Regions from separate parts of the Streptomyces canus genome, predicted to be linked through region 1. Evidence: riboswitches for the same ligand, from Rfam matches in the RefSeq annotation. Region 1 holds a riboswitch; the other holds the start of a gene.
What was found. A riboswitch is a leader RNA that binds a small molecule or an ion and turns the genes downstream of it on or off. The one in region 1 is predicted to bind cyclic di-AMP.
Positions count from the first base shown of each region.

Region 2: it holds a riboswitch for cyclic di-AMP, as region 1 does, so the genes downstream of both, OG841_RS27275 (transglycosylase family protein) here and OG841_RS18525 (C40 family peptidase) in region 1, are expected to answer to the same signal.

Region 1 covers NZ_CP107989.1:4,140,007-4,154,370, forward strand. The annotation lists gene pcrA (DNA helicase PcrA) at 1-2,068, opposite strand, end outside; gene OG841_RS18520 (hypothetical protein) at 2,132-2,506, opposite strand; cyclic di-AMP (ydaO/yuaA leader) riboswitch at 2,663-2,830, shown strand; gene OG841_RS18525 (C40 family peptidase) at 2,839-3,972, shown strand; gene OG841_RS18530 (tellurite resistance/C4-dicarboxylate transporter family protein) at 4,092-5,075, shown strand; gene OG841_RS18535 (hypothetical protein) at 5,053-5,406, opposite strand; gene OG841_RS18540 (C40 family peptidase) at 5,865-6,926, shown strand; gene OG841_RS18545 (response regulator transcription factor) at 6,930-7,655, opposite strand; gene OG841_RS18550 (ATP-binding protein) at 7,652-8,977, opposite strand; gene OG841_RS18555 (PspC domain-containing protein) at 9,121-10,599, shown strand; gene OG841_RS18560 (hypothetical protein) at 10,586-10,843, shown strand; gene OG841_RS18565 (DoxX family protein) at 10,963-11,493, opposite strand; gene OG841_RS18570 (hypothetical protein) at 11,601-12,890, opposite strand; gene OG841_RS18575 (DUF4429 domain-containing protein) at 13,109-14,008, shown strand; gene OG841_RS18580 (class II aldolase/adducin family protein) at 14,023-14,364, opposite strand, start outside.
Region 2 covers NZ_CP107989.1:5,945,081-5,959,444, forward strand. The annotation lists gene OG841_RS27245 (serine/threonine-protein kinase) at 1-587, shown strand, start outside; gene OG841_RS27250 (glycoside hydrolase domain-containing protein) at 675-1,502, shown strand; gene OG841_RS27255 (SurA N-terminal domain-containing protein) at 1,647-2,294, shown strand; gene OG841_RS27260 (nucleoside triphosphate pyrophosphohydrolase) at 2,441-3,466, shown strand; gene OG841_RS27265 (cytochrome P450 family protein) at 3,463-4,791, shown strand; gene OG841_RS27270 (transglycosylase family protein) at 4,984-5,964, shown strand; cyclic di-AMP (ydaO/yuaA leader) riboswitch at 6,171-6,338, shown strand; gene OG841_RS27275 (transglycosylase family protein) at 6,342-7,022, shown strand; gene eno (phosphopyruvate hydratase) at 7,314-8,600, shown strand; gene OG841_RS27285 (FtsB family cell division protein) at 8,702-9,178, shown strand; gene OG841_RS27290 (DUF501 domain-containing protein) at 9,209-9,739, shown strand; gene OG841_RS27295 (Ppx/GppA phosphatase family protein) at 9,736-10,677, shown strand; gene OG841_RS27300 (NAD(P)/FAD-dependent oxidoreductase) at 11,111-12,487, shown strand; gene OG841_RS27305 (cyclopropane-fatty-acyl-phospholipid synthase family protein) at 12,691-13,989, shown strand.

The DNA of each region.
Region 1 (14,364 bases):
GCGTGATGCCGACGTAGGCCAGCCGCCGCTCCTCCTCCAGCTCCTTGGTCTGGCCGAGAGCGCGCATGTGCGGGAAGACGCCGTCCTCCATGCCGGTGAGGAAGACGACCGGGAACTCCAGGCCCTTGGCGGTGTGCAGGGTCATCAGGGTGATGACCCCGGAGCCGTCCTCGTCCTCGTCGGGGATCTGGTCGGAGTCGGCGACCAGGGCGACCCGCTCCAGGAAGTCGGAGAGGGAGACGGAGGCCTCGCCCTCGCCGGACTCCTGCTCGAACTCCAGGGCCACGGCGGCCAGTTCCTGGAGGTTCTCGATGCGGGTCTCGTCCTGGGGGTCGGTGGAGGCCTGCAACTCGGCGAGATAGCCGGTGCGTTCGAGGACCGCCTCCAGGACGGTCGCCGGGCCCGCGCCGGACTCGACGACGGTACGGAGCTCCTCCATCAGCACGTTGAACCGCTTCACGGCGTTGGTGGAGCGCGCGGCCATGCCGTACGCCTCGTCGACGCGTTTGAGGGCCTGCGGGAAGCTGATCTTCTCGCGCTGGGAGAGGGCGTCGATCATCGCCTCGGCACGGTCGCCGATGCCGCGCTTGGGGACGTTGAGGATCCGGCGCAGCGGCACGGAGTCCTCCGGGTTGGCGAGGACGCGCAGGTAGGCCAGGACGTCCCGGACCTCCTTGCGCTCGTAGAAGCGGACGCCGCCGACGACCTTGTAGGGCAGGCCGACGCGGATGAAGACCTCTTCGAAGACACGGGACTGGGCGTTCGTACGGTAGAAGACGGCCACGTCGCCGGCCTTCGCGTCGCCCGCGTCGGTGAGACGGTCTATCTCGTCGGCGACGAACTGCGCCTCGTCGTGCTCGGTGTCGGCGACATAACCGGTGATGCGCGCGCCCGCGCCCGCGTTGGTCCACAGGTTCTTGGGGCGGCGGGACTCGTTGCGCTCGATGACGGCGTTGGCGGCGGTGAGGATCGTCTGGGTGGAGCGGTAGTTCTGCTCCAGGAGGATCGTCGTCGCGTCCGGGTAGTCCTCCTCGAACTGGAGGATGTTGCGGATGGTCGCGCCGCGGAAGGCGTAGATCGACTGGTCGGCGTCGCCCACGACGCAGAGCTCGGCGGGCGGCAGGTCGTCCTCACCCGGCGGTACGTCGACGGGGTGCTCGCCGGTACCGACCAGCTCGCGCACGAGCGCGTACTGCGCGTGGTTGGTGTCCTGGTACTCGTCGACCAGGACGTGCCGGAAGCGGCGGCGGTAGTGCTCGGCGACATCGGGGAACGCCCGGAGCAGGTTGACCGTGGTCATGATCAGGTCGTCGAAGTCGAGGGCGTTCGCCTCGCGCAGCCGCGACTGGTACATGGCGTAGGCCTGGGCGAGGGTCTTCTCGAAGCCGTCGGTGGCCTGGGCGGCGAAGTCCTCCTCGTCGATCAGCTCGTTCTTCAGGTTGCTGATCTTGGCGCTGAAGGACTTCGGCGGGAACCGCTTGGGATCGAGGTCCAGGTCGCGGCAGACCAGGGCCATGAGCCGCTTGGAGTCGGCGGCGTCGTAGATCGAGAAGGAGGAGGTGAACCCGAGCTTCTTCGACTCCCTCCGCAGGATCCGCACGCACGCGCTGTGGAAGGTCATCACCCACATCGCGTTCGCGCGCGGACCGACGAGCTGCTCGACGCGCTCCTTCATCTCGCCCGCGGCCTTGTTGGTGAAGGTGATCGCGAGGATCTGACCCGGGTGGACGTGGCGCTCGCCGAGGAGATGGGCGATGCGGTGGGTGAGCACCCGGGTCTTGCCGGAGCCGGCGCCGGCCACGATGAGCAGCGGGGTGCCGGAGTGCACCACGGCCGCGCGCTGGTTCTCGTTCAGCCCGTCCAGGAGCGCGGCCGGGTCCACCACCGGGCGGGGGGCACCGTCGCGGTAGTACGGGTCCCGGTCCGGGGGCACGTCGAACTTCCCACCGAACAGATCGTCCGGAACGGGTTCCGGTACGTGCTCGTCCTCGGGCGGCGGCGGTTCTTCCCCATGGGCCCTAGGGGCCTGGAGGTCCGCCAGGAAGCTGTCGTCAAAGAGGCTGCTCATCGCTCTCCGAGTCTAGGGTGCCCCACTGACACCCCGCCGCCGCCCCGAGAACATCCACTCGGATCAGAGCCCGATGATCTTCCAGACCTGGCCGCCAGGCGCCTGCCCGCCCTTGGTCGTGACGTCGGCGAGGAGCCCGCTGACGTGCATCTCGCCGGCGTCGGGCCGGTCCAGGGGCCGACGCGCAGCAGCCTGCCGACACCCCGCACCCCGGCCTCCGGCCTCCGGCAGGGCGTAGGTCTCGACACCCCAGGCCTCGCCGTACAGCGCCCGAGGGGAGCCCCTGCACCAACCGGCGGTGCTTCCACGCGCCCCGACCCGGTAGATCTTGGTGACGGCAGAGCGGAGTCCGACGCAGGTCCGGCTGGTCCGGCCCGCCTCGGCGACGCCGCGACACGGGTGGGCAATGCCACTCCGAAGAAAATACGCCCAAGCCATGGCAGATCACTCCGGATCGGCCACGCGGAGCGACGCATGAGGCCAAGGTCACGAAAATGTATCGGGCATATCGAACATCAACCTTCACAGGGGCCACACCCGTTGGCTACCGTTCGGGCAGGCCGTACGACCCCCACCGGCGAACGTCGCCGGGCCGCACGGCCTCCGCCGAGTCCGCAGCGCCGCCGCGCGCCCGGAGCCGGGGACCCACCGAACTTGGGGTGAATCGGCCGACTCCCGCTCAGGGAGCGCCGTAGGGCAAACCTTCCGAAGCATCTCGCCCGAACCCGACAGCTAACTCGGCAGGCGGAGCACGGAAGGAGTCGCCTCCCTTGGCGTCGCACCGCAAGTCGCGTCCCGTGGGTACGCGCGTAGCAGGCATACGGACCCCGGCCCTCGCGACGGCCGCCCTCACCTCCGTGGCCCTGCTGTCCCAGTCGGCGAACGCCGCGCCGGCCGATGACAAGCCGAGTCTCGAAGAGGTGGAGAAGAAGGTCGACGACCTCTACCGCCAGGCCGAGTCGGCGACCGACAACTACAACGCGGCCAAGGAGAAGACGGCCACGCAGCGCAAGCAGGTCGACACGCTGCTCGACGACGTCGCCCGGCGCACCGAGAAGCTCAACGAGGCGCGGGAGGAGCTCGGTTCCTTCGCCGCCGCCCAGTACCGCACCGGCGCCGCGGCCCCCGACACGGCCACCTTCCTGCTCGCCGACACCCCTCAGGACTACTTCGACCAGACGCAGTTGATGGGGCGTCTGACGAACCGCCAGAAGGGCGCGGTCGACGACTACGTCTCCGAGCAGTCCGCGACGATGAAGAAGCGTCAGGAGGCCTCCCAGAGCCTTCAGACGCTCACCGAGACGCAGAGCGACCTGAAGACGGCCAAGGCGACCGTCCAGAAGAAGCTCGCCGACGCTCGCGAGATGCTGTCGGAGCTGACGGCCCAGGAGAAGGCGCGGCTCGCGGCGCTCGAGAAGCAGAAGCAGGAGGCGGCGGCCCGCAAGGCCGCCGAGCTGGCGCGGCAGCAGGCGGCCGCGGAGAAGGCCGCGCAGGAGGCCACCGCCCCACAGGAGAGCACGTCGACGGCGACCGACTCCTCGTACGCCACCAAGGCCGCCAAGGCCCTCGCCTTCGTCCGCGCGCAGATCGGCAAGCCGTACGTCTGGGGTGCCACCGGGCCCGACTCCTACGACTGCTCAGGCCTCACCCAGGCCGCCTGGAAGGCCGCCGGAGTCGACCTCCCCCGCGTCACCTACGACCAGGTCAACGCCGGCACCACGGTCTCCCTCGCCGACGCCCAGCCCGGTGACCTGGTCTTCTTCTACGACGACATCAGCCACGTCGGCCTCTACATCGGCAACGGCATGATGATCCACGCCCCCAAGCCGGGCGCGTACGTCCGCGAGGAGTCGATCTACTACGACGGCGAGTCGGCGATCCACAGCGTGGTGCGCCCCGCCTAGGCACCGCCGGTCACCAGCGCGCGGGCGGGACTCCTTCGCCCGCGCGTATTTCCGCGATTTCCGCACGCGCGCGTGCGCGCCCCTCCGGATCGGCAGGCGGAGCTTCCTAGCATCGGCACATGTCCGGTACCTCCCCGCACTCTCCCCTGCGCGTCTGGTGGACGCGGCGCCCGCCCGCGGCCGGGGCCGCCGTGATGGCGACCGGCATCGTGTCGGTCGGGCTGCATCTGGCCGACCACGAGACGCTGTCCCGGGTCGCCCTGGTGATCGGTTGTGCGGCCTGGCTGGGGCTGGCCGCCGATGTCGCCGTACGCCTGCTGCGGGAGCGCGCGCGATGGTTCGCGGACGCCGGGACACCGGGCGCCCTGACGGCCGTGGCGGCGACCACCGTCCTCGGCACCCGCTTCTCCGAGCTCGGCCGTCACACCCTCGCCGAGGCGCTGCTGGCACTGTCCGCGCTGCTGTGGCCGGTACTGATCATGCTCGTCGTCAAGCACGGGAAGCGGCGGATGCCCGGCGGGGTGTTCCTCGGCTGTGTGGCCACCCAGGGCCTCGCGGTCCTCTGCGCCACGCTCGCCGCGGCCGAGTCGGCGGCATGGCTCGCGCACACGGCGCTCGTACTGTTCTGGCTCGGCCTGGTCCTCTACGGCCTCGCGCTCTTCCGCTTCGACCTGCGCCAGGTGCTGGAGGGACCGGGCGACCAGTGGATCGCGGGCGGCGCGCTCGCCATCTCGGCGCTCGCCGGCTCGCAGCTGATCGCCGCCGACAGCGCTCGCCTGTACCTGTGGAACGACGACGACCACGGCGTCCTGCGGGCGGTGACCGTCGCCCTGCTGGTGCTCGACCTGGCCTGGTACGCCGTACTGCTGGTGGCCGAGTTCGTGCGCCCGCGCCCGCGCTACGACGCGCGCCGCTGGGCCACCGTGTTCCCCATGGGCATGACCGCGGCGGCAACCCTGTCGGTCTCCGCCACCCTGGATGTCCCGTGGCTCGAGACTCCGGGTGAGGTGCTGCTGTGGATCTCGGTGGCGGCCTGGGCGGCCGTCGCCGTGGGGGCGGTCGACTCCGCCCGTGCCGCCGTCAGGTCCACAGCACCGCGATGAAGATGTTGGCCGTGGTCAGCGCGCCGACCAGGCCGAACAGGCTTTTGTCCACTGTCTCGTCGTCCCGCTTCACATAGACGAGGCCGAGGATCACGATCAGCAGGGCGAGCTTCACGCCGATCTTGATGTTGTTGACGTGCTGGTCGTCGGCCTGGTTGAGGCCGACCAGGATCACCCCGGTGACCAGCATCGTCGCGGCACCGTGCAGCATCGCGGGGACGAATCGGGCGGTGCCCCGGCCCATCGCCTTCATCTGCGTGAGGAACCCGCCGAGCAGCGCGGCGATGCCGATGATGTGCAGGCCGACGAAGAGATGGATGAGTACGTCCATGAGGCCGGAGCCTATGCCGGGCCGCGAGCCGCACCCGCACCGGCCCCTTGAGAGATCTTGCATATATGCGGCCCATAGCATTCGGCACCCGCCCTGGGTCCCGGAATCCCGACTTCGGTCAGCGCACCGCGCGAAGTCGACGGAGCCGGCCCGCGATCACGGTCACCTTCGGTCAACCGGCGGTCCCCTGGCGGCAGTTCCGCACAACGCGTTACCTCCCCGTCACGGTCAGGTTTAGCGTCCTCCACCAGGTGACCGGCTCCCCACCGCCGCCCGGGCCAGGGGCGGCAGTCGGCCACCACCGCCGAGAAAGGTCCGGCGGCGGCCCGCTCCCCTGTGCAGGCCGCCGCCGGACGCGCACACCGCCCCGGGCGGTCGTACGGCCGCTCCCCCTGGCGTCCGTACGTCCGTGAAGCCCGGGACGGGCGGGCGGTCGAGGAAAGGACGTGCAAGTCCACGTGGCAGCGCACCGCAAGTCCCGCAGGCGCTCGGCCGGCGGCCACACGGTCCGTACGGCAGCGACGATCGCCCTCGCGGGGGCGGCGACGGCGACGGGCTTCGACGGGACCGGACACGCCGAGCCGCAGCTCACACCGACCCAGGTCAAGGCGAAGGTGGACCAGCTGTACCAGGAGGCCGAGGCCGCCACCGAGAAGTACAACGGCGCGAAGGAGAAGGCGGAGGCCGCCGAGACCCGGCTGGGCACCCTGCGGGACGAGGCGGCCCGCAGGACGGAGCAGCTCAACGAGGCACGGGACGCGCTGGGTACGATCGCCGCGGCGCAGTACCGCGGCGGCGGCCTCGACCCCGCGATGCAGCTCGCGTTCACCGACGACCCCGACCGGTACCTGGACAGCGCCGAGTTCGCCGAACGGGCCGGTACCCGTCAGGCCGCCTCCGTGGCGGACGTACGCCGGCAACTGCGGGAGATCGAGCAGTTGCGTGGGGCCGCGCACGTCGAGCTGGCCTCGCTGAAGTCGCGTCAGGCTGAGCTGAAGCGCCACAAGCAGACGATCACCGGAAAACTGGGCGCGGCCCGCCGGCTGATGTCCCAGCTGCCGGCCGGGGAACGGGCGGGGTTGCAGGCGGGCGGGGACCGCGCCTCCCGGGCCGCTTCGGGCGCGCGCGAGGATCTGACGGCCCCCGGCGCGGCCACCGAGGGAGCCCCCAACTCCCGTGCCGCGGAGGCCGTTTCCTACGCCTACTCCAAACTGGGCAGCCCCTATGTCTGGGGCGCCACCGGCCCGGACGCCTTCGACTGCTCGGGCCTCATCCAGGCCGCGTACCGCTCCGCGGGCATCTCCCTGCCCCGCACGACCTACGCGCAGATCGGTGCCGGCCAACGCGTCTCCCGCTCCGAACTCCTCCCGGGCGACCTGGTGTTCTTCTACTCGGGCATCAGTCACGTCGGTCTTTACATCGGCGACGGCCGGATGATCCACGCCCCGAACCCCTCGGCGCCGGTGCGGGTGGCACCGATCGACGAGATGCCGTTCGCGGGGGCGACGCGGGTGGGGTGACCGTCAGACCAGCCGCCGAGCCGTGGCCCACCGGGTCAGCTCGTGCCGGTTGGACAGCTGCAGCTTCCGCAGCACCGCCGAGACATGGGACTCGACCGTCTTCACCGAGATGAACAGCTGCTTGGCGATCTCCTTGTAGGCGTAACCGCGCGCGATGAGCCTCAGCACCTCCCGCTCGCGCTGGGTGAGACGGTCCATGTCCTCGTCGACCGGCGGGGCGTCGGTGGAGGCGAAGGCGTCCAGGACGAACCCGGCCAGGCGGGGCGAGAAGACGGCGTCGCCCTCCTGGACGCGGAAGACGGAGTCGACGAGGTCCGTGCCGGTGATCGTCTTCGTCACATAGCCGCGCGCACCGCCGCGGATCACTCCGATCACGTCCTCGGCCGCATCCGAGACGGACAGGGCGAGGAAGCGGACGGGCTGTTCGGCGTCGGCCATCAACGGGGCGCAGCGACGCAGCACTTCGACCCCGCCGCCGCCCGGCAGGTGGACGTCCAGCAGGACGACCTCGGGGCGGGTCGCGGTGATGACGGTGACGGCCTGGTCGACGTCCGCGGCCTCCCCGACCACCTCGACACCGGTCTCCTCGGTCCGGCCGATCTCGGCCTGGACACCCGTACGGAACATGCGGTGGTCGTCGACGAGGACCACGCGCACGTGCCGCTCGCCCGCGCCGCCGGCCGGCGTCGGTTCTACGGGGTCCGTGTTCGCCCCGGTGGGGTCGCTCATGACGTCTCCGCCCTCTCCATCTCCAGCTCGACCTCCGTGCCGCCGCCCGGCACCGCACGCAGCCGAGCCGTGCCGCCATGGCGCTCCATGCGGCCGATGATCGATTCTCTGACACCCATCCGGTCGGCGGGTATCGAGTCGAGGTCGAAGCCGGGGCCCCGGTCCCGGACGGACACGAAGACCGTCCGGCCCTCGACTTCGGCGTAGACCTGTACGGCGCCGCCCTCGCCACCGTACTTGGCGGCGTTGACCATCGCCTCGCGCGCGGCCTGCATCTGCGCGCCGGTTCTCTCGTCGAGCGGGCAGTCGCCGACGACCACGACCTCTATGGGGACGCCGTGCTTGTCCTCGACCTCGGCGGCATTGCGTCGCACGGCGTCGGCGAGCTCGGTGGGTTCGTCGGCCTCGTCCTTGCCGGTGCCCTCGGGTTTGTACAGCCAGGTGCGCAGGTCGCGCTCCTGGGCGCGGGCGAGGCGGCGCACCTCGTTGGCGTTCTCCGCGTTGCGCTGGATCAGGGTCAGGGTGTGCAGCACCGAGTCGTGCACGTGGGCCGCGACCTCCGCGCGCTCCTGGGCGCGGATGCGCATCAGCCGCTCCTCGGAGAGGTCCTGGGTCATGCGGACGAGATACGGCCCCGCGAGGAGCGTTATCCCGACGAGGACCGCGAGGGCCGCCTGCAGGACGGAGCCGAGGTGGGCGGCGGAGCCCTGCAGGACGAAGACCCCGGAGACACCGGCGGTGACGAGGAGGACACCGCCCGCGGCACGCAGCAGTGTCAGGGTGCGCCGGCGGCGGCCCACCTCCATCCAGCGGGCCCGGCGGGCGTTGTCCGCCTGGCGCCAGACGAGGGCCACCCCGGCGCCGACGAGGACGACCGGCCAGAGGTAGGCCTTGGCACCGTTGCCCACGTTGACGTTGCCGACGAAGACCATGGCCACGACGACCATGAGGAGCAGGGCCACGATCTGGCCCTTGTCGGGGCGGCGGGCGACGAGTCTGCGGCGGCCGTCCGGCGAGGTCTCGGTGGACACCAGGGACGGGGACCGCTGGCCGCCGACCCCGCCCACGCCGAGCGGCACGAAGAACCAGAACGCGGCATACAGCAACGCACCGAGCCCGTCCGCCATGAACAGGCCGACGAAGACGAGCCGCACCCAGATCACGGGCAACCCGAGATGCCCGGCGAGCCCCCGCGCCACACCACCCAGCCAGCGTCCGTCACTGCTGCGGTAGAGCTTGCGCGGCGGCCGCGGTTCGACGAGTGGCGCTGTGGCGGCTTCCGGCATGCCATCGATGGTCACACGGCCGGGATGCGGGGGCATCAGGGTTGGCCCCCGAGACTCCCCTGATCTTCGACCGGCGCGCCGCCCGAACGCTTCCCTCCCCCCTTCTCAGGGCCGATATCAGGGTCCGGCCAGGGTCGTTCCGACTCCCGCCACGCCCCCGCGACCGTCACCATGGACACATGACAGATCACCAGCACGCCGCGGGCGCCGGATCCGGCGGAGGCCCGGACCCGGGCACCGGCCCCGGCGCGGGCACGCGGAAGGAAAAGGAAGGAGGCACACCGGCGGACCCGCACACCGAGACCCTCGGGGGCCGGACAACGACAGACGCCCCCGCCCCGCCCACCACTCCCCAGGGCACGGCCCCCGCCGAGGACGCGCCCTCCGCCCCCCTCCGCTTCCGGCGGGACCGACGGCACAAGTTGCTCGCCGGGGTGTGCGCCGGACTCGGGCGGCAGTGCGACATGGATCCGGTGATCTTCCGGATCACGCTCACCGTGCTGTCGGCGACCGGCGGCATCGGCCTCATCTTCTACGGCTTCGCCTGGCTCCTCGTCCCCTACGACGACGAGGACGAGAACGAGGTGCGCAAGCTGCTCACCGGCCGGGTGGACGGGCAGGCCCTGACCGGCGTGCTGTTCGCCCTGGTCGGCTGCGGGGTGTTCCTCACCATGCTGAGCAACACCAGCGTGCTGACCTTCGCCGTGGTCCTCTCCCTGCTCCTCGCGGGCGCCGGGTACTGGTCGCGCAACCGCGGCACCCCCGACCCCGACCCGCTCTCCGCACAGGCCGTCGCCGACGCCCCGCCGGAGGCCCAGGCCCCGCCGGTGCCCGCCGGCTACCCGTCCTGGTGGCGCGACCCCATCGTCAAGGACGGCACGCATGTCGGCGGCACGGGCTATCTGTGGGGGCCGGGAGACTCCCGCGACCGCGACGTCGCGGCGGCCGTCAACATCGGCCTGGGCGCCCCCTGGAGCCGACGCGAGGACATCCGCGCGGCCCACACCCGCGGGCCGAAGCCGCGCGGCCCCCGCTGGATCGGCGGCTGGGTCTTCCTCCTCGCCCTGCTGGCGGGCGGCCTCGGCACCGGAGCGACGTGGGAGCACCACGCCCTGGGCACCAGCCTGCAGACCGGTCTGTCCTGCGCGCTGATCGTGCTGGGTCTGGGCATAGCGATCAGCTCGTTCCTGGGCCGCACAGGAGCGGGCTCGATCTTCCTGGCGATCGTCACGGCGGGCCTCCTCGCCACCGCCGCCGCTCTTCCGAAGGACATCACCACCCACTGGGTCCGCACGAACTGGACACCGGCAGCCGTGCGGGACATCCGTCCGGAGTACGAACTCGGCACCGGCGTGGGCACCCTGGACCTGTCCCACGTCGATTTCACGAAGGGCCGGACGGTGACCACCCAGGCCGACGTCGGAGTGGGCCGGCTGGTGGTGATCGTGCCACCCGACGTGACCGTGCATGCGGCCTTGGACGTGGGCGTGGGCGACATCCAACTGCCGGGCGACGACCAGGAGGACGTGGACGTGGCACCGGGCAAGCGCAAGGAGGTCACCCTGACACCGGTCTCGGGCGCCAAGAACAGCGGCACCCTCGACCTCGATCTGCGGGTCGGCATCGGCCAGGCGGAGGTGAGCCGTGCTGCGTCATGAGTTCCGACCGGGAAAGCTGGTCGCCGGGTGCTTCCTGACCCTCGCGGGCATCACCTACGCCGGTGACGCGGGCGACGCCTGGGACACCCCGTGGTTCGCGGTGATCCCCATGGTCGTGGGCGGCCTGTGCCTGGCGGGCGTGGTGGGCCTGCTGACCCGGGCCATCCGCAACCGACGTGACAGCCGCCGTCCGACCACGCCCCCGGAGGTCGACCAGTCGCCCCAGCCGCCCGTGCCCCACTGATCACGAGCGGGACGGCTGATCACGAAAGGGACGGCTGACCAAGACGCCTCCCCGGTGCGGAGACGACCCGCACCGGGCAACCGCCCCCTCCCCGCCACCGGTGGCTCCGCCGACCGGAGCTACCGGTACGCTCCCGCCCGCTGCCGTCGTCGGGCCCGCAAGGCGGCATCCACGGAGAACACGGAGGCGCCCGCGAGGACGAGGGGCAGCCAGGCCATCAGGTAGGCGAGGTCGTTGCCGTAGTAGTAGGGATCGGAGCTCCAGCTCACGGTCAGCCACAGGCTGAGCGAGATCAGCGCACCGCCCAGGGCTGCCAGGCGGGCGAGGATGCCGAGCAGGGTGCCGATGCCGACGGCGAGCTCACCGAAGGCGATGGCGTAGCCGAAGCCGACGGGGTTCTTCAGGGACAGGTCGACCAGTGCGGGGATGGCCGAGGAGTCCCGGACGCCGCGCATCATGTCGCCGATGGAGCCCGAGCCTGAGCTCTTCATGAAGGCACTGTCGGTCAGCTTGTCCAGGCCCGCGTAGATGAAGGTGACACCGAGGAAAATGCGCAGCGGCACCAGGGCGTACTGGCTGATGCTGTCCCGCCAGGACCGTTCTTCGCCGTAATAGGGGGCGTGCGTGTCCGTACGAAAACTGTGAGTCATCGCTTCGAGCCGCCTCTCACCAGCATGCCGAGACCCCTCACCAGACGATACGCAGGAAGGAGCCGCGGTGCTCAATGCGACGTCAAGTTTGTGCGTACCCCTGCCGTTCAGTCCGTCACATCGATCGCGTACCGGTTCGTCTCCGCCCCCGCGGCCGTCACCACCTGCACCTCCACCCGTCCCGGCTCCACATCCGCCGGCACCGGCACGGTCAGCACCTCGTCCGTGGGGTTGCTGAAGCCCCCGGCCACCGGTACCAACGGCACGTGTACGTTCACCGGCCCGATCCGTACCACCATCCGGGACAGCCGATCGGCCCGCTGGGCCCCCGGCGGCACGAACCCGGCGCCCCGGATCTCGATGTCGTCGCCGGTACGGATCGGCCCGTCCAGATCCCCGGCCTCCCGCGACCGCACCACGGACAGGATCACCGGCCGCCCGCCCTCCGCGTACTTCCCCGCCACATAGGTGGCCGCGGACACCAGCACCACCACCGCCAGGCCCCACGGCAGATCCGGCAACTGGTCCGGCCGCCGGGCGAGCCGTACACCCGCGAACAGCAGAGCGACCGCGCCGATCACGACGTACTGGATGTCGGCGAAGGTCCCCCGCCCGGAGTCGTCCGTCAGCAGGTCGGCGGCGCGGGGCCGATCCGCCCGTACCTTCTGCAACCGCTGCCCGAGCACCCGCAGCCCGACGACCCGCCGCACCAGAACGGCGATCCCGCAGACCACGGCGAGCACGGTCACCACACCCGCGCCGCGGGCGAGTTCGAGCCCGGAGAGCAGCGCATCCCGCTCACGACCGTCGGAGGCCGCGGCCAGCCGCCCCACCAGCACCAGCACCGCATAGGCGACGAACAGCACCCACGCCACCGCGACGGCACGCGAGGTGGACAGCCGGTTGTCCTCACCGATGACCGGCGCGAGCACCCCGCCCCGCGCCCGGTGGAACCACGACGCCGCGGTCAGCGACCCCGCCACCACGAGCGCCGCGACCAACCCGGCCGTACGCGCCGCGGTCCAGCCCGCTCCGATGGCCGTCAGCGCCTGGACGAGGAGCAGCACCACGACGGAGGCCCACACCGCGTACGCGGTCCGCCGCCACAGCCGCGCGAGCCAGGCGGCCCCCTCCGCCCGTCCCCGCTCGGCCACGGCCTCCGCGGACTGGGTCAGTTCCTCCGAGACCCACTGCCGGGACGCCGACGCGGAGTGCGCCACGGCCGCGGGCAGCCCCTGTCCGGCCGCGAACCCGTCCCGCATCAGGAGGAATTCGGCCACCGCGCGCCGATGTCCGGCCCGTGCCCCGTGCGGACAGTCCCCGCAGGTGCAGCCGCCTTCGTGCGCACCCCAGGGCTCGCCCCCGTCCGCGCCCTGTCTCGCTTCCTGCACCGCCACGCCCGACGCCTGCCTTCCCACGACCCTCGTGACCCACTGACCCCACACGACCTCGCGGCCCGACCGGCCGCACGATCCACAAACCCTCACGAAGAACCCCGGACAACTCCCCGGCGACAGCGAATTGTGCCCTACGGCACACCATCCCCGTCCGGCAGGTCTGGTCAGCGCGGGTGAAGCGGGGCCCGCCGTGTTGACCCGGCTGCGAGAATTTCCGTATGGCCGAGATCATCCAGCGTGACGGGACCTGGGCCTTCGACGGCACAACGGTCAGGATCACGCCGGGACTCCACCGCTCCGTGCCGCTGTTCCGGCAGACGTACGGCGAGGTCGCCGTGCCCCTGGAGGCCATTTCGGGCGTGGCGTTCGAGCCGGAACGCAAGCGCGGCCGCTTGCGGATGCGGCTGCGCGAGGGCGCGGATCCGCTGCTGCACGCGACCGGCGGACGCCTGCCGGACCCGGCGGACCCCTATCGGCTGATCGTGGACGTCGACCGCGCCGGGGTCGCCGAGTACGTGGCCGAGGAGATCCGCCGCGCCCTCCTCCTCGACCAGATCCCCAAGGAGCCGACGAAGACGTATCTGCTGCCCGGCCCACCGGTCCCGGTCTCGGTGCGGTCCTCCGACGGCACGGTCTCCTTCGACGGCACCCAGGTCCGCATCGACTGGGCCGACACCTCCGACCGCGTCAAGCGCGCGACCGGTCCGCGGATCATCGAGGTGGGGGACCTCGTCCAGGTCGAGTGGCTGCCCAACTCCGGTTACGAGGACGGTTTCATGCGGTTCGTGACCCGCGAGACGTCCTTCTCGAAACTGCCGCCGGAGAAGGACCCGTACGCCCTCGACCTGTGGGGCAGCACCCGCCGCGATCTGCTCACCGCCCTCGTCGCGACGGCGGTCACGGCCCGGCTGCCACACCCGTCCACCCGCGGCGACCTCGCGTACGACGACGAACGCACCCACCGTCCCCGGCTCGCCGCGGCCGCCGTTTCCCCGCCGGCCGACCATCACGACGTACTCCTGCGCAGACTGCGGGAGTTGGGTGAGCTGCATCGGGCCGGGGTGCTCACGGACGAGGAGTTCGCGATGACGAAGGCCGCGGTGCTGCGCGGCTTCTAGCTCATGCGGGGTTTCTAGCTCAACAGGTCCGGCTCGCTGCGGCTGATGTCCTGCCACACCGGTTGATAGTTGATCCACGCCACCAGATCTCCGCCCAGTTGCTCCCGGGTCGCCACCGCTGCCCGGTGGTCGATGAGCACCGGCCGTCCCGCCGCCCGGGCGAGCAGTTGCACCTGGCTGGACCGTTCCATCGACAGGAACCACCAGGCCGCCGCGTCCACCGAGTCCCCGACGGTCAGCAGCCCGTGGTTGCGCAGCACCAGCGCCTTCCGGGACCCGAGCGCGTCGGCGATCCGGCGGCCCTCGTCGGCGTCGACGGCGACCCCGGTATAGGCCTCGTACAGCGCGTGGTCCTC
Region 2 (14,364 bases), 1.8 Mb from region 1:
CACCGGTCCCCGAGGCGACCGAGAAACCGGACGTCGCGCGCGCGGTCGACGAGGTCAAGCGGCTTCTCGGCGAGGGCCGCATCACCCAGGCCGTCGACATCCTCGGCGGCATCCTGCCCGCGGCCGCCGAACAGCACGGCGTGAACTCCCCGGTCGTACGCACCCTGCGCAAGCAGTACGCCGCCACCCTCATGGACGACGGCCAGTACCGCCGCGCACTGCCCGAACTGCGCCGCCTCGCCGACGAACGCGCCACCGAGGCCGGCCACGCCGACCCGCAGTCCCTGCGCTTCCGCTACGACGCCGCCCAGTGTCTGGAACAACTCGGGGAACCCGCGGCCGCACTGGCCGAATACCGCGCCCTGCTGCCGTACTACGAGAACCAGTACGTGGCCGGCGACCCCCAGCTCGCCCACGACGTCCGCCGCCGCATCGGGCACCTCCTGCTCGCCCTCGGCGACCGCGCCGCCGCCCACGACACACTCGCGCGCCTGCTGCACGACGTGGAGCGCTTGCACGGACCGGCGCACCCGCTCGCGGTCGAGGTCCGCCGGACGCTCCAGTGGCTGGGACAGGTGCGGGGTTAGAAGGCTCCGCCGCTTGGATTACGCTTCGTTTCAGCCAAATCACCATGTACAGCACAACCAACAGCACATCCAGGGGTGGGGTCGTCCATGTCCAGCCATCGGCAGTCGAAGAAGCGCAGATACGTCACGTGGGGCGTCGCCGGAGCCGCCGTGGTCGCCGGCGCGGGTCTCGCCGCGCAGAGCTCGATGGCCGCGACCACCTGGCCGGCGCAGAAGACGTACACCGGCCGCGCCTTCGACACCTGCGCCGCCCCCTCCCTCTCCGCGATGAAGGCCTGGCACGGCGGCCTCTACGGCGCCGCCGCCGTCTACGTGGGCGGCAAGAACCGGGGCTGCTCCCAGCCCAACCTCACCGCCTCCTGGGTCAAGTCGGTCAGCACGGTCGGCTGGAAGCTCATCCCGCTCTACGTCGGAGCCCAGCCGCCCTGCCAGAGCGGCTCCAACCCGGAGAAGCTCACCGCCTCCACCGCCGCCTCCCTGGGCGCGACGGACGGCGCGGACGCGGTGGCCAAGGCCTCCGCGCTCGGCATGAAGGTCGGCAGCCCGATCTATCTGGACATGGAGGCGTACGACATCACGAACAAGGCGTGCAACGACGCCGTGCTCACCTATGTGCGTGCCTTCGACAAGACCCTGCGCGCGAAGACGTACCGAGCGGGCTTCTACGGCTTCACCAGCTCCAGCGCCAAGGCGATCGCCAACGCGACCAACAAGACCGACCTGCCGGGCAACCTCTGGTACGCGCTGTGGGACAAGCAGAACACCACCACCGCGGACTGGCCCTTCGGCGCCACGCAGTACACGGATCACAGCCGTGGCCACCAGTACCTCGTGAACAGCAAGGAGTCGCGCAACGGCTACACGATCACCGTGGACCGGGACGCGTGGGACGGTCCGGTGGCCATCACCGGCTGACGGCAACCACGCGCGCGTGGCGCGGCGGTGCCCGAAGTCCTGGTGAATCGTTGGTCGAATGGGTTGGCCAGAGCCGGTCCCCTGCCTACCATCGATCACCGCAAGACCTTGTGCACCGTCGCACAATCTCCTCGGGAGGCCTCCTTGCACCGCCGTCGTCGCACCGCGCTCGTCCTCTCCGCCGCGCTCGCCGCCGCGGCACCCCTGCTCACCGCGTGTGGAAGCGACGCGCATCCCGGCGCCGCGGCCGTCGTCGGCGGGCAGCGGATCACTGTCGCGCAGCTGGAGAACCGGGTGACCGAGGTGCGGGACGCGCAGCGGGAGGCCGTCACCGACGAGGCCCAGTACGCGCAGGCCGTCGCCAAGACCGGCACCCTCACCCGCGACGTCCTGCACGGTATGGTCCTCGATCAGGTGCTGCACCGGGCGGCCGAGAACGCGGACGTGTCCGTCACCCGCAAGGAGGTCCAGGAGCTGCGCTCCGGCCTGGAGGAGCAGGCCGGCGGTGCCAAGGGCCTGGAGAAGGCATGGCTCCAGCAGTACGGCATCGCCCCCGAACGCCTCGACGAGAACCTCCTCCTCCAGCTGGAGGCCCAGAAACTCGCCGGAAAGCTCGGCACCGACACCGGCGACCCCGCCTTCTGGAACGCCCTGAGCAAGGCGTCCAAGCAACTCGACGTCGACCTCAACCCGCGCTACGGCACCTGGGACGTCGCGAAGAGCACCCGCGTCGACGCGAAGACCCCGTGGGTGCGGGAGGTCACGACGGCGGGCAGCGAGCAGAGCGCGTAGCGGGACCGAGGCAGCCCGCACCCGGGGATCAGCCCGACGTAGCGGGGCAGCCCACACGGCAGGCGGATGATCGTACGATCGCCCCGCCATCCCCCGCCTGTGGACAAACCGATCGCCCCGTCGACGCCGTGCGTTAGCTTCGAACTGTGAACGCAACCGGCTTCGAGCCCGCCCCTGACCAGGACCCGGACACGGCGTCCGCCCCCGGCCGCATCGTCCTGCTCACCACCAGCCACCGCGTCGCCCCCGGCCTGTTGTCCTGGCCCGCCTGGCAGGCGCTGCACGCCGCAGACCATGTTCTGTGCGCGGACGGAGCCCATCCCCAGCTGCCGTATCTGCGGGAGGCGGGGATAGCGGTCGACGAGACGTCCCCGACCGCCGAGGAGCTGGTCGGAGCGTGCGCGGGCGGACACACGGTGGTCGTCGTGGCCACGGGCGAGGGCGAGCCGGCCCTCACGGACGGTCTGGCACGCCTCGCCGGATCCGGACGCATACAGATGCCCGAGCTGGAGCTGCTCCCCGCCTCCTACGACCTGCCCGGTGCCCGGCTCCTCGACCTCGTCCAGGTCATGGACCGGATCCGCGCCGAGTGCCCGTGGTCCTCCCAGCAGACCCACGAGGGCCTCGCCAAGTACGGCATCGAGGAGGCGTACGAACTCGTCGAGGCCATCGAGGAGGGCGACCGCGACGAACTGCGCGAGGAACTCGGGGACGTCCTGCTCCAGGTCGTCTTCCACTCCCGTATCGCCGAGGAGGACCCGGACGCCCCCTTCTCCGTCGACGACGTCGCCGGCGGCATCGTCGCCAAGCTCATCCACCGCCATCCGCACGTCTTCGGCGACGAGACGGCCAGCACGCCGGAGGAGGTCAAGGCGCACTGGCTGCGCACCAAGGCGATAGAGAAGCAGCGCAGTTCGGTGACCGAAGGCATCCCGCTCGGCCAGCCCGGCCTCGCCCTCGCGGCGAAGCTGGCGTCGCGGGTTCGGACGGCGGGCCTGGACGTCCCGCTCCCGAAGACCGAGGGCATCGGCTACGAACTCCTCGTCCTGGCCGCCCGCGCCGAGGCGGAGGGCGTCGACCCGGAGGCGGCCCTGCGCGCGGCGGCACGGCTGTACCGGGACGCGATCCGGGAGGTCGAGGCACCCCACCCGCCGGATAACGTCAAGGAGTGACCGACCAGCCCTCAGCCACCCCCGCCGACCCTGCGACCCCCGGCACCCCCGCGTCCCCCGCCGTCCCCGCCGCCACGACTCCCGCCCCCGAGTTGTTCTCCTGGGAGTTCGCCACCAACCCCTATCCCGCCTACGCCTGGCTCCGCGAGCACGCCCCCGTGCACAGGACCCGGCTGCCCAGCGGGGTGGAGGCCTGGCTGGTCACCCGGTACGCCGATGCCAAGCAGGCCCTCGCCGACCAGCGGCTCAGCAAGAACCCGGCGCACCACGACGAGCCCGCGCACGCCAGGGGCAAGACGGGTATCCCGGGGGAGCGCAAGGCGGAGCTGATGACGCATCTGCTGAACATCGACCCGCCGGACCACACCAGGCTCCGACGGCTCGTCAGCAAGGCGTTCACACCCCGGAGGGTCGCCGAATTCACGCCGCGGGTGCAGGAGTTGACCGACCGCCTCATCGACGGGTTCGCGACCACCGGCACCGCCGACCTCATCCACGACTTCGCCTTCCCGCTCCCCATCTACGCGATCTGCGACCTGCTCGGCGTCCCCCGCGAGGACCAGGACGACTTCCGGGACTGGGCGGGCATGATGATCCGTCACGGAGGGGGGCCGCGCGGCGGGGTCGCGCGGTCCGTGAAGAAGATGCGCGGCTATCTCGCCGAGCTCATCCACCGGAAGCGGGAAGCGCTGCCCGACGAGCCGGCCCCGGGCGAGGACCTCATCTCCGGACTGATCCGCGCCTCCGACCACGGCGAGCACCTCACCGAGAACGAGGCCGCGGCGATGGCGTTCATCCTCTTGTTCGCCGGCTTCGAGACCACCGTCAATCTCATCGGGAACGGCGTGTACGCCCTCCTCACCCACCCCGAGCAGCGGAACCGGCTGCAGCAGTCCCTGGTCGCCGGGGAAAGAGGCCTCCTGGAGACCGGTGTGGAGGAGCTCCTGCGATACGACGGCCCGGTCGAGCTGGCCACCTGGCGGTTCGCCACCGAGCCCCTGAGGATCGGCGGTCAGGACATCGCGGCCGGTGACCCGGTGCTCGTCGTGCTCGCGGCGGCGGACCGGGATCCCGAGCGGTTCGCCGACCCCGATGTGCTCGATCTGTCCCGCCGTGACAATCAGCACCTCGGTTACGGCCACGGCATCCACTACTGCCTCGGTGCCCCGCTCGCCCGTCTGGAGGGGCAGACCGCGCTCGCCACCCTCCTCACCCGTCTCCCGGACCTGCAACTCGCGGTGGATTCAGCCGATTTGCGCTGGCGTGGGGGACTCATCATGCGTGGACTGCGCACTTTGCCCGTGGAGTTCACGCCCGTCCGGTAATCGACCGAGGGGTCCGGCCTATCCCCGCACGGGGCCTCGTAAACATGACGTGCCCTCAAGTCTGTGATCTTCACGTGATCTACGCGGCATTAACTTGTGACAAGTGATCGAATCCCTATACGTTCACGGACCAGCGCGGTGCCCTGCACCACCCGCCGCGCAGGTCCCTGCTCTCTCGGGAAAGGTCCCCCCATGCTCTCCGGGAACGGTCGTCACCGTCGCCCCCGTCAGGCTCCGGCTCTCCTCATTGCGGCCGGTGTGACGGGATCCGCCATCGCGATCCCACTGCTCGGGGCGACCGGAGCGAGCGCCGCCACCGGCACCACCTGGGACCGGGTCGCGGAATGCGAGAGCGGCGGCTCCTGGAGCGCGAACGACGGCAACGGCTACTACGGCGGCCTCCAGATGTCCCAGGAGAACTGGGAGAAGTACGGCGGCCTCGAATACGCCAAGACCGCGGATCTGGCCAGCCGCAACCAGCAGATAGCCGTGGCCGAGAAGCTTCTCGCGGACCAGGGCATCGCCGCGTGGCCGACCTGCGGTCTGCTCAACGGTCTCAGCAAGGACTCGAGCTCGGCCGATGTCGACACGGGTGTGGAGAGCGGGACGCCCTCGGCCTCCGCGTCCGGCTCGTCGGAATCATCCGGTTCGTCCGGTTCCTCCAACTCGTCGGGCTCCGGAGAGTCTTCCGGTCTGCTCGGCGCGCTGGACGGTTCGTCCACGACTCCCTCGCCGTCGGCCACCCCCTCCAGCGGTGACAAGGGTTCCGGCAAGTCGGACAAAAAGAACTCCTCGGGTTCCGAGGGTTCCGCCGCGGAAGGGGCGCAGTCTTCCGACAGCTCACCCGTGGTGAACCCAGAAGAGGACGAAGCGGACAAGTCGTGGCAGGAGGGCAGCTCTTCGGCCCTCGTGGACGTCGGCGCCCTCGGCTCCGGCAAGCACCGGGGTGGCAGCGCCGAGGAGAATGCGACGAAGAGCGCGGCCTCCTCCGCGGCCGGCCGCCACGCCGCCCGTACCTACACCGTCCAGGAGGGCGACTCCCTCGCCTCCATCGCCGACTCCCTTGGCCTCGACGGGGGATGGCGCGCCCTCTATGCCGAGAACAAGGACCGCATCGGGGCCGACCCGAGCAACATCGTCGCCGGTCAGACGCTCGACACAGGGGCTGAATAGGGCGGAAAAGCCCAGAAAAACAGCGGGAGTTCACGTCACACTTCGCACCGAATGTCCACTTTGGTGAAAGTGTGGGATGAGTCTCAGAAGCCCTGATCGTCTTTGAAATTCCGCCGAACGCGTGTCTACGGTCGTCACCGCTCGGCAACCCGAGCCCCGTCTGTCGCAACGCCGAATCCTGCCAGCGGCCGTACGGGAACAGTCGTCGCTTAACAGCGCCGTAGGCAGGAGCGGGGGACCCAAGGTAAGTGCCGGGCCCAGCAGTTGAGCTGGAACCGGCTTGGGGTTAAGCCGTGCACCGGGAGGTGCGCGGCCGGGCAACTCAACCGGCCCGAACCCGACAGCTCACCTCGTAGGCGTCGGTGAGGGGATCCACCATGCTGTTTTCCGGCAAGGGCAAGCACCGTCGTCCGTCCAAGGCCACTCGCGCCGCCGCGCTCGCCGGTGTCACCGGTGTCGCCATCGCCGCCCCGCTGATGGCGGCCGGCAACGCCTCCGCCGCCACCGCCTCCGAGTGGGACACCGTCGCCCAGTGCGAGTCCGGCGGCAACTGGTCCATCAACACCGGCAACGGCTACTACGGCGGTCTGCAGTTCTCGGCCTCCACCTGGGCCGCGTACGGCGGCACGCAGTACGCCGCGCAGGCCAACCAGGCCAGCAAGTCCCAGCAGATCGCCGTCGCCGAGAAGGTCCTCGCCTCGCAGGGCAAGGGTGCCTGGCCGGTCTGCGGCACCGGCCTGTCCAGCGCCACCTACAGCGGCGGCAGCAGCTCGTCCTCCTCCAACAGCTCCTCGAACACGAGCAGCCGTTCGACCGAGGAGCAGAGCGCCTCCCGTTCGACCGACCGTCCGGCGGCCAAGAAGACCGTCACCACCCCGACCGGCAAGAAGGTCAAGAAGGGCGACGGCGAGTACAAGGTCGTCAAGGGTGACACCCTCAGCTCGATCGCCGAGAAGCACAAGGTCAAGGGCGGCTGGCAGAAGCTGTTCAAGCTGAACAAGGACATCATCACCGACGCCGACTTCATCTACCCGGGCCAGCAGCTGCACCTCAAGTAAGGCCCAGCTGAACCACAGCGCCCTCACATCCGTGTCCTTCACGATGAAGGCCTCGTGAGGGTCCCCCCGTCCCCACGGGCTCCCCGCTCCGGTGCGTGTTCCCCCGTACGCACCGGGGCGGGGTTTTTTCATGCGCCGCCCCGGGCCGTCTTTGTTCAGTTCAGAAACAATTTACTTTCGGTTCTGTCCACGGGGCGGTCCACACGGTGGCCGATCCCCCGGAGCCGGTTAGGCTCGGTCTCGCAGAACCCACCGCGGTCCCGGCGGACCGTGTCAGACCCCAAGAAGGAGATGCTCGTGCCGTCCATCGACGTCGTCGTAGCCCGGGAAATCCTGGACTCCCGAGGCAACCCCACGGTCGAGGTCGAGGTCGGCCTCGACGACGGCAGCACGGGTCGTGCCGCCGTCCCGTCCGGCGCCTCCACGGGTGCCTTCGAGGCCATCGAGCTCCGCGACGGTGACCCCAACCGCTACCAGGGCAAGGGTGTCGAGAAGGCCGTCCTGGCCGTCATCGAGCAGATCGGCCCGGAGCTGGTCGGCTACGACGCCACCGAGCAGCGCCTGATCGACCAGGCGATGTTCGACCTGGACGCCACCGACAACAAGGGCTCGCTCGGCGCCAACGCCATCCTCGGCGTCTCCCTCGCCGTCGCCCACGCCGCCTCCGAGGCCAGCGACCTCCCGCTCTTCCGCTACCTGGGCGGCCCGAACGCGCACCTGCTGCCGGTGCCGATGATGAACATCCTGAACGGCGGCTCGCACGCCGACTCCAACGTGGACATCCAGGAGTTCATGATCGCCCCGATCGGCGCGGAGTCCTTCTCCGAGGCGCTGCGCTGGGGCACCGAGGTCTACCACACCCTCAAGAAGGTCCTGAAGAGCAAGGGTCTGTCCACCGGCCTCGGTGACGAGGGCGGCTTCGCGCCGAACCTGGAGTCCAACCGCGCCGCCCTGGACCTCATCCTCGAGGCCATCAAGGAAGCCGGTTACATCCCCGGCGAGCAGGTCGCCCTGGCGCTCGACGTCGCCGCCTCCGAGTTCTACAAGGACGGCAAGTACCAGTTCGAGGGCAAGGACCGCTCCGCCGCCGAGATGACGGAGTACTACGAGGAGCTCGTGGCGGCCTACCCGCTCGTCTCCATCGAGGACCCGCTGTTCGAGGACGACTGGGCCGGCTGGAAGGTCCTCACCGACAAGCTCGGTGACAAGGTCCAGATCGTCGGCGACGACCTGTTCGTCACCAACCCGGAGCGCCTGGCCCGCGGCATCGACGACGGCGCCGCCAACGCCCTGCTCGTCAAGGTGAACCAGATCGGCTCGCTCACCGAGACGCTGGACGCCGTCGAGCTCGCCCAGCGCAGCGGCTTCAAGTGCATGATGTCCCACCGCTCCGGCGAGACCGAGGACGTCACCATCGCCGACCTCGCCGTCGCCACCAACTGCGGCCAGATCAAGACCGGCGCCCCGGCCCGCTCCGAGCGCGTCGCCAAGTACAACCAGCTCCTGCGCATCGAGGAGATCCTCGACGACGCGGCCGTGTACGCGGGCCGCTCGGCCTTCCCGCGCTTCAAGGGCTGACCCCGGCAGGGCTAAGCCTTCGCCAGTCGTACGTACGTCCCCGTACCGGTCCCGTACCGTGTGCGGGGACGTACGCACGTAGAAGGGGAGGCGGAAAGCCGATGGCCGTGAAGGACCGGGACCGTTTCTCCACCGCGACCAGGATCAGACTGCTCGGCGAGCAGACCGCGGCCCGTGTCTACCGCTCCCAGACCAAGCGACAGGCCCGCCGCTCCCGGCTGACCGGCCGGGCCGCGCTGCTCGCGCTCGTGCTGTGCACGCTGGTGGTGGCGCTGGCGTACCCGATAAGGCAGTACGTCTCCCAGCGCGCCGAGATCGCCGATCTGCAGCGGGAGAAGGCGCGGGCCGCCGAGCGGGTGGAGAAGCTGCGCGACCTCAAGGCGCGCTGGCAGGACGACACGTACGCCGAGCAGCAGATCCGGCAGCGGCTGCACTATGTGATGCCCGGCGAGACGGGCTTCGTCGTGGTCGACCCGGACGCGGCCAAGCAGGCGCACACCGACCTCGGGGCCGCCGACCGCCCCTGGTACGCGAACGTCTGGGACGGGGTCGACAAGTCCGACGCCTCCGACCAGTGAACCGACCGATGGACCGATAGAAAGACAGGCATGGAAACGCCTCCGCCCTCCACTCCGCGAACCGAGCCGACCGACGCGGACGTCGAGGCCTTCAAGCAGCAGCTCGGGCGGCCGCCGCGCGGACTGCGGGCGATCGCGCACCGGTGTCCGTGCGGACAGCCGGACGTCGTGGAGACCGCGCCCCGGCTGCCCGACGGCACGCCCTTCCCGACGACGTACTACCTGACGTGCCCGCGCGCCGCCTCGGCGATCGGCACCCTCGAGGCGAACGGCGTCATGAAGGAGATGACGGAGCGGCTCCAGACCGACCCGGAGCTCGCGGCGGCGTACCGGGCCGCGCACGAGGACTACATCGCCCGCCGTGACGCCATCGAGGTGCTGGAGGGCTTCCCGAGCGCGGGCGGCATGCCGGACCGGGTGAAGTGCCTGCACGTCCTGGTGGGCCACTCGCTCGCCGCGGGCCCGGGCGTCAACCCGCTGGGCGACGAGGCGATCGCGATGCTGCCGGAGTGGTGGCGCAAGGGCGCCTGCGTCTCCCTCGCCGAGGAGGACGCCCAGTGACCCGCGTCGCCGCCGTCGACTGCGGTACGAACTCGATCCGGCTTCTCGTCGCCGACTGTGACCCCGCGACCGGCGAACTGGTCGACCTGGACCGTCGTATGACCATCGTGCGGCTCGGGCAGGGCGTCGACCGGACCGGGCGGCTCGCCCCCGAGGCGCTGGAGCGGACCTTCGCCGCGTGCCGGGAGTACGCGGCGGTCATCAAGGAGCACGGGGCCGAGCGGCTGCGGTTCGTCGCCACCTCCGCCTCACGGGACGCCGAGAACCGGGACGAGTTCGTGCGCGGGGTGCTCGACATCCTCGGGGTCGAGCCCGAGGTCATCTCCGGGGACCAGGAGGCGGAGTTCTCCTTCACCGGGGCGACCAGGGAACTCAAGGGCAGCGACCACCTGGCCAGGCCCTACCTCGTGGTGGACATCGGCGGTGGTTCGACGGAGTTCGTGGTGGGCGACGACCATGTGCGCGCCGCACGCTCCGTCGACGTGGGTTGTGTGCGGATGACCGAGCGGCACCTCGTGCGCGACGGGGTCGTCAGCGACCCGCCCACCGATGACCGGATCGCCGCCATGCGGGCCGACATCGAGGACGCTCTCGACCTGGCCGAGGAGACCGTCCCGCTACGCGAGGCGCGCACGCTGGTGGGGCTCGCCGGGTCCGTCACCACGGTGTCGGCGATCGCGCAGGAGCTGCCCGAGTACGACTCGCAGGCCATCCACCACTCCCGCGTCTCCCGCGACCGCGTCCGTGAGATCACCGACTGGCTGCTGCACTCCACCCACGCCGAGCGCGCGGCCGTGCCCTCCATGCACCCCGGGCGCGTGGACGTCATCGCCGCCGGGGCCCTCGTCCTCCTGTCGATCATGGAGCGGATCGGCGCCGAGGAGGTCGTCGTGAGCGAGCACGACATCCTCGACGGCATCGCGTGGTCGGTCGCGTAGGACCCTGCCGAGCACCTCTGCTGAGCAGGGAGAACAACGTATGAGCGCGTCCGGGGGGCCCTTCGGGGCCCCTCTTTGACGTGTCGCCGGGAAAGTTCGTGAAGTTCTTCACAAGGAATTCGGCCCTGTCGGACGACGAATCCGGTCCGGTTGGCCCTTCCGGGGTCCCGACACCCGTGTGAACACGTTCAAAACGGGGGGATGCGGACCTCGGGCGCGGGTCGTGCGAGGGGGTCGCGCGGGTCTCTCGCAGGAGGGCTTTCGGTGCAGAGAGGCAGCTCACGCGGCATTGACAACGGGTCGCCCTACACGGTGGTTCCCCTCTCGCGCCATGACGTGGATCACGCGAGTCGCGGAGGATAGCACACCCTCTGGGGAAGCTTGTGAAGGGGCGCACGAGCGACCCCCCTGGGGCGGGTGGATACTCGATGGCATGAGCACCACGGAGCGTCCCAGGATCCTCGTAGTAGGCGGTGGGTACGTAGGCCTGTACGCAGCTCGGCGCATTCTCAAGAAGATGCGCTACGGCGAGGCGACCGTCACGGTCGTCGACCCCCGGTCGTACATGACCTACCAGCCCTTCCTCCCCGAAACCGCCGCCGGCAACATCTCCCCGCGCCACGTCGTCGTCCCGCTGCGACGCGTGCTGCCCAAGGCGGAGGTTCTCACCGGCCGGGTCACCACCATCGACCAGGACCGCAAGGTCGCCTCGATCGCCCCGCTGGTCGGCGAGGCGTACGAGCTGCCCTTCGACTACCTGGTGATCGCGCTCGGCGCGGTCTCCCGCACCTTCCCGATCCCCGGCCTCGCCGAGCAGGGCATCGGTATGAAGGGCATCGAGGAGGCCATCGGCCTGCGCAACCACGTGCTTGAGCAGCTCGACAAGGCCGACTCCACGACCGACGAGGAGATCCGCCGCAAGGCGCTCACCTTCGTCTTCGTCGGCGGTGGCTTCGCGGGCGCGGAGACCATCGGCGAGGTCGAGGACATGGCCCGCGACGCGGCCAAGTACTACAGCAACGTCTCGCGCGAGGACATGCGGTTCATCCTCGTCGACGCCGCCGACAAGATCCTCCCCGAGGTCGGCCCCAAGCTCGGCCAGTACGGCAAGGAGCACCTGGAGAGCCGGGGCGTGGAGATCTACCTCTCCACCTCGATGGACTCCTGCGTCGACGGCCACGTGGTCCTCAAGAACGGCCTCGAGGTCGACTCCAGCACCATCGTGTGGACCGCCGGCGTCAAGCCGAACCCGGTCCTGGCCCGCTACGGCCTCCCGCTGGGCCCGCGTGGTCACGTCGACGCCCAGCCGACCCTCCAGGTCACCGGCACCGACTACATCTGGGCCGCGGGCGACAACGCCCAGGTCCCGGACGTCGCCGCCCGCAAGGCCGGGGTCGAGAACGCCTGGTGCCCGCCGAACGCCCAGCACGCGCTGCGGCAGGCGCGGGTCCTCGGCGACAACGTGATCTCCGGGATGCGGGGCTTCCCGCAGAAGGACTACAGCCACTCCAACAAGGGTGCTGTCGCGGGTCTCGGCCTGCACAAGGGCGTCGCGATGATCGTCATGGGCAAGATGAAGATCAAGCTCAAGGGTCGTCTCGCCTGGTACATGCACCGCGGCTACCACGGTCTGGCCATGCCGACCTGGAACCGCAAGGTCCGCGTCTTCGCCGACTGGACCCTCGGTATGTTCCTCAAGCGCGAGGTCGTCTCCCTCGGCGCGATGGAGCACCCGCGCGAGGAGTTCTACGAGGCCGCGAGGCCCGTGCCGGCCGCCGAGCCCAAGAAGACCGAGGCGAAGGCCTCCTGACCGGCTCCGGTCGCTGATCCACCCCGAAGGACCTCCCGCCATCCGTGGTGCGGGAGGTCCTTCGGCGTTCCCGCACCCACCGGGTGTACGTGGGTGCTGCATGTTTTTTGCCCGGACGTAACCCGCAGAAGGGACTGCGCCCCGGCATGCCGCTGTTTACCAAAGTGGACAATTCCGGGATCCTCGTCACGGAGGTGTACGCCATGGCAGATGCCGCGCTGCGGCTCAGGGACCTCGTCGGACAGTTGCTGGGAGTGCCGCTACCGGTGCGGATCCGCGCCTGGGACGGTTCGGAGGCCGGGCCGCCGGACGCGCCCGCGCTGGTCGTGCGCAACCGGCGTGCCGTGCGCCGGCTGCTGTTCAAGCCGGGCGAGCTGGGGCTGGCCCGCGCCTGGGTCGCGGGAGACCTGGACATCGACGGTGATTTCTACACCGCCCTCGACCTGATCTCGGGGCTCGTGTGGCAGCGCGGGGAGGACGCCAGGACCCTCTTCCAGGCCCTGCGCGATCCCGAGGTGCGCTCCGCCGTCCGCGGGCTCCTCGCCCTCGCCGGCCCGCCGCTGCCGCCCGCCCCGCCGCCCGAGGAGATCCGCCGGGCCCGCGGCCATCTGCACACCAGACGCAGCGACAAGCGGGCCATCAGCCACCACTACGACGTCGGCAACGGCTTCTACGAGATCGTCCTCGGGCCGTCGATGGTGTACTCGTGCGCCTACTGGGAGGCTCCCGAACCCGGGGGAACCCTGGAGCGCGCCCAGCGCGACAAGCTCGACCTCGTCTGCCGCAAGCTCGATCTGCGGGCCGGGCAGAGGCTCCTCGACGTGGGCTGCGGGTGGGGCTCCATGGCCATCCACGCCGCCCGCGAGTACGGCGTGAGCGTCGTCGGCATCACCCTCTCCCAGGAGCAGGCGGCCTACGCCCGCAAGCGCGTCGCCGACGAGGGGCTCACCGACCGGGTCGAGATCCGGGTGCAGGACTACCGGGACGTCACCGACGGGCCGTACGACGCCGTCTCCTCCATCGGCATGGCCGAACACGTCGGCGCGGAAAGGTACTTGGAGTACGCCGAGGTCCTGCTGAAGCTCCTGAAGCCCGGCGGACGGCTCCTCAACCACCAGATCGCCCGGCGCCCGCAGGGCGACGAAGCGGCGTACGACCTCGACGAGTTCATCGACGCCTACGTCTTCCCCGACGGCGAACTCGCCCCCCTCGGCACCACCGTGACCATGCTGGAGCGGGCCGGGTTCGAGGTGCGGGACGTGGAGTCGATCCGCGAGCACTACGCCCACACCCTGCGCCGCTGGGTCGCCAACCTGGAGGCCCAGTGGCAGCGCGCGGCCCGGCTCGCAGGTCCCGGACGGGCCCGTGTGTGGCGGCTGTACATGGCCGCGTGCGCCCTGGCCTTCGAACGCAACCGCATCGGCGTCAACCAGGTCCTCGCCGTCAGAACCACCGAATCCGGCACGTCCGGCCTGCCCCTGAGGTCCCGCACCTGGAACTGACTCCCGGGGAAGCCGCCGGCCATGGCCATCCGTGACCCGGCGCGGGCGGAGCGACTGCTGCGACTGGTCGGCGACCGGCGGACACGCTGCCGAGCGACGGGCCCAACTGCGATACGGCTGTTCGGCCGTGCGTGGTGCGCAGGCCGGCCGGTGGTTGCCTCGACGGGTCGGTGACCGGACGCGGTGCGCGGATCCTGCGGCGGTCGGCGGGCACCGGGGAGGAAGGAGGGGCCCGTAGGCGAGCGACGGGCCCCAAGTGCGGTAGAGCTGCGCGGCCTTGCGTGGACGCGGGCGGCGGCTGGTTGGCTGTGGGCCGTGGCGCCTGGATCTCGTGGCAGGGCGCCGGGGAGGAACCGGGGCCTGTTGTCGGGCAGT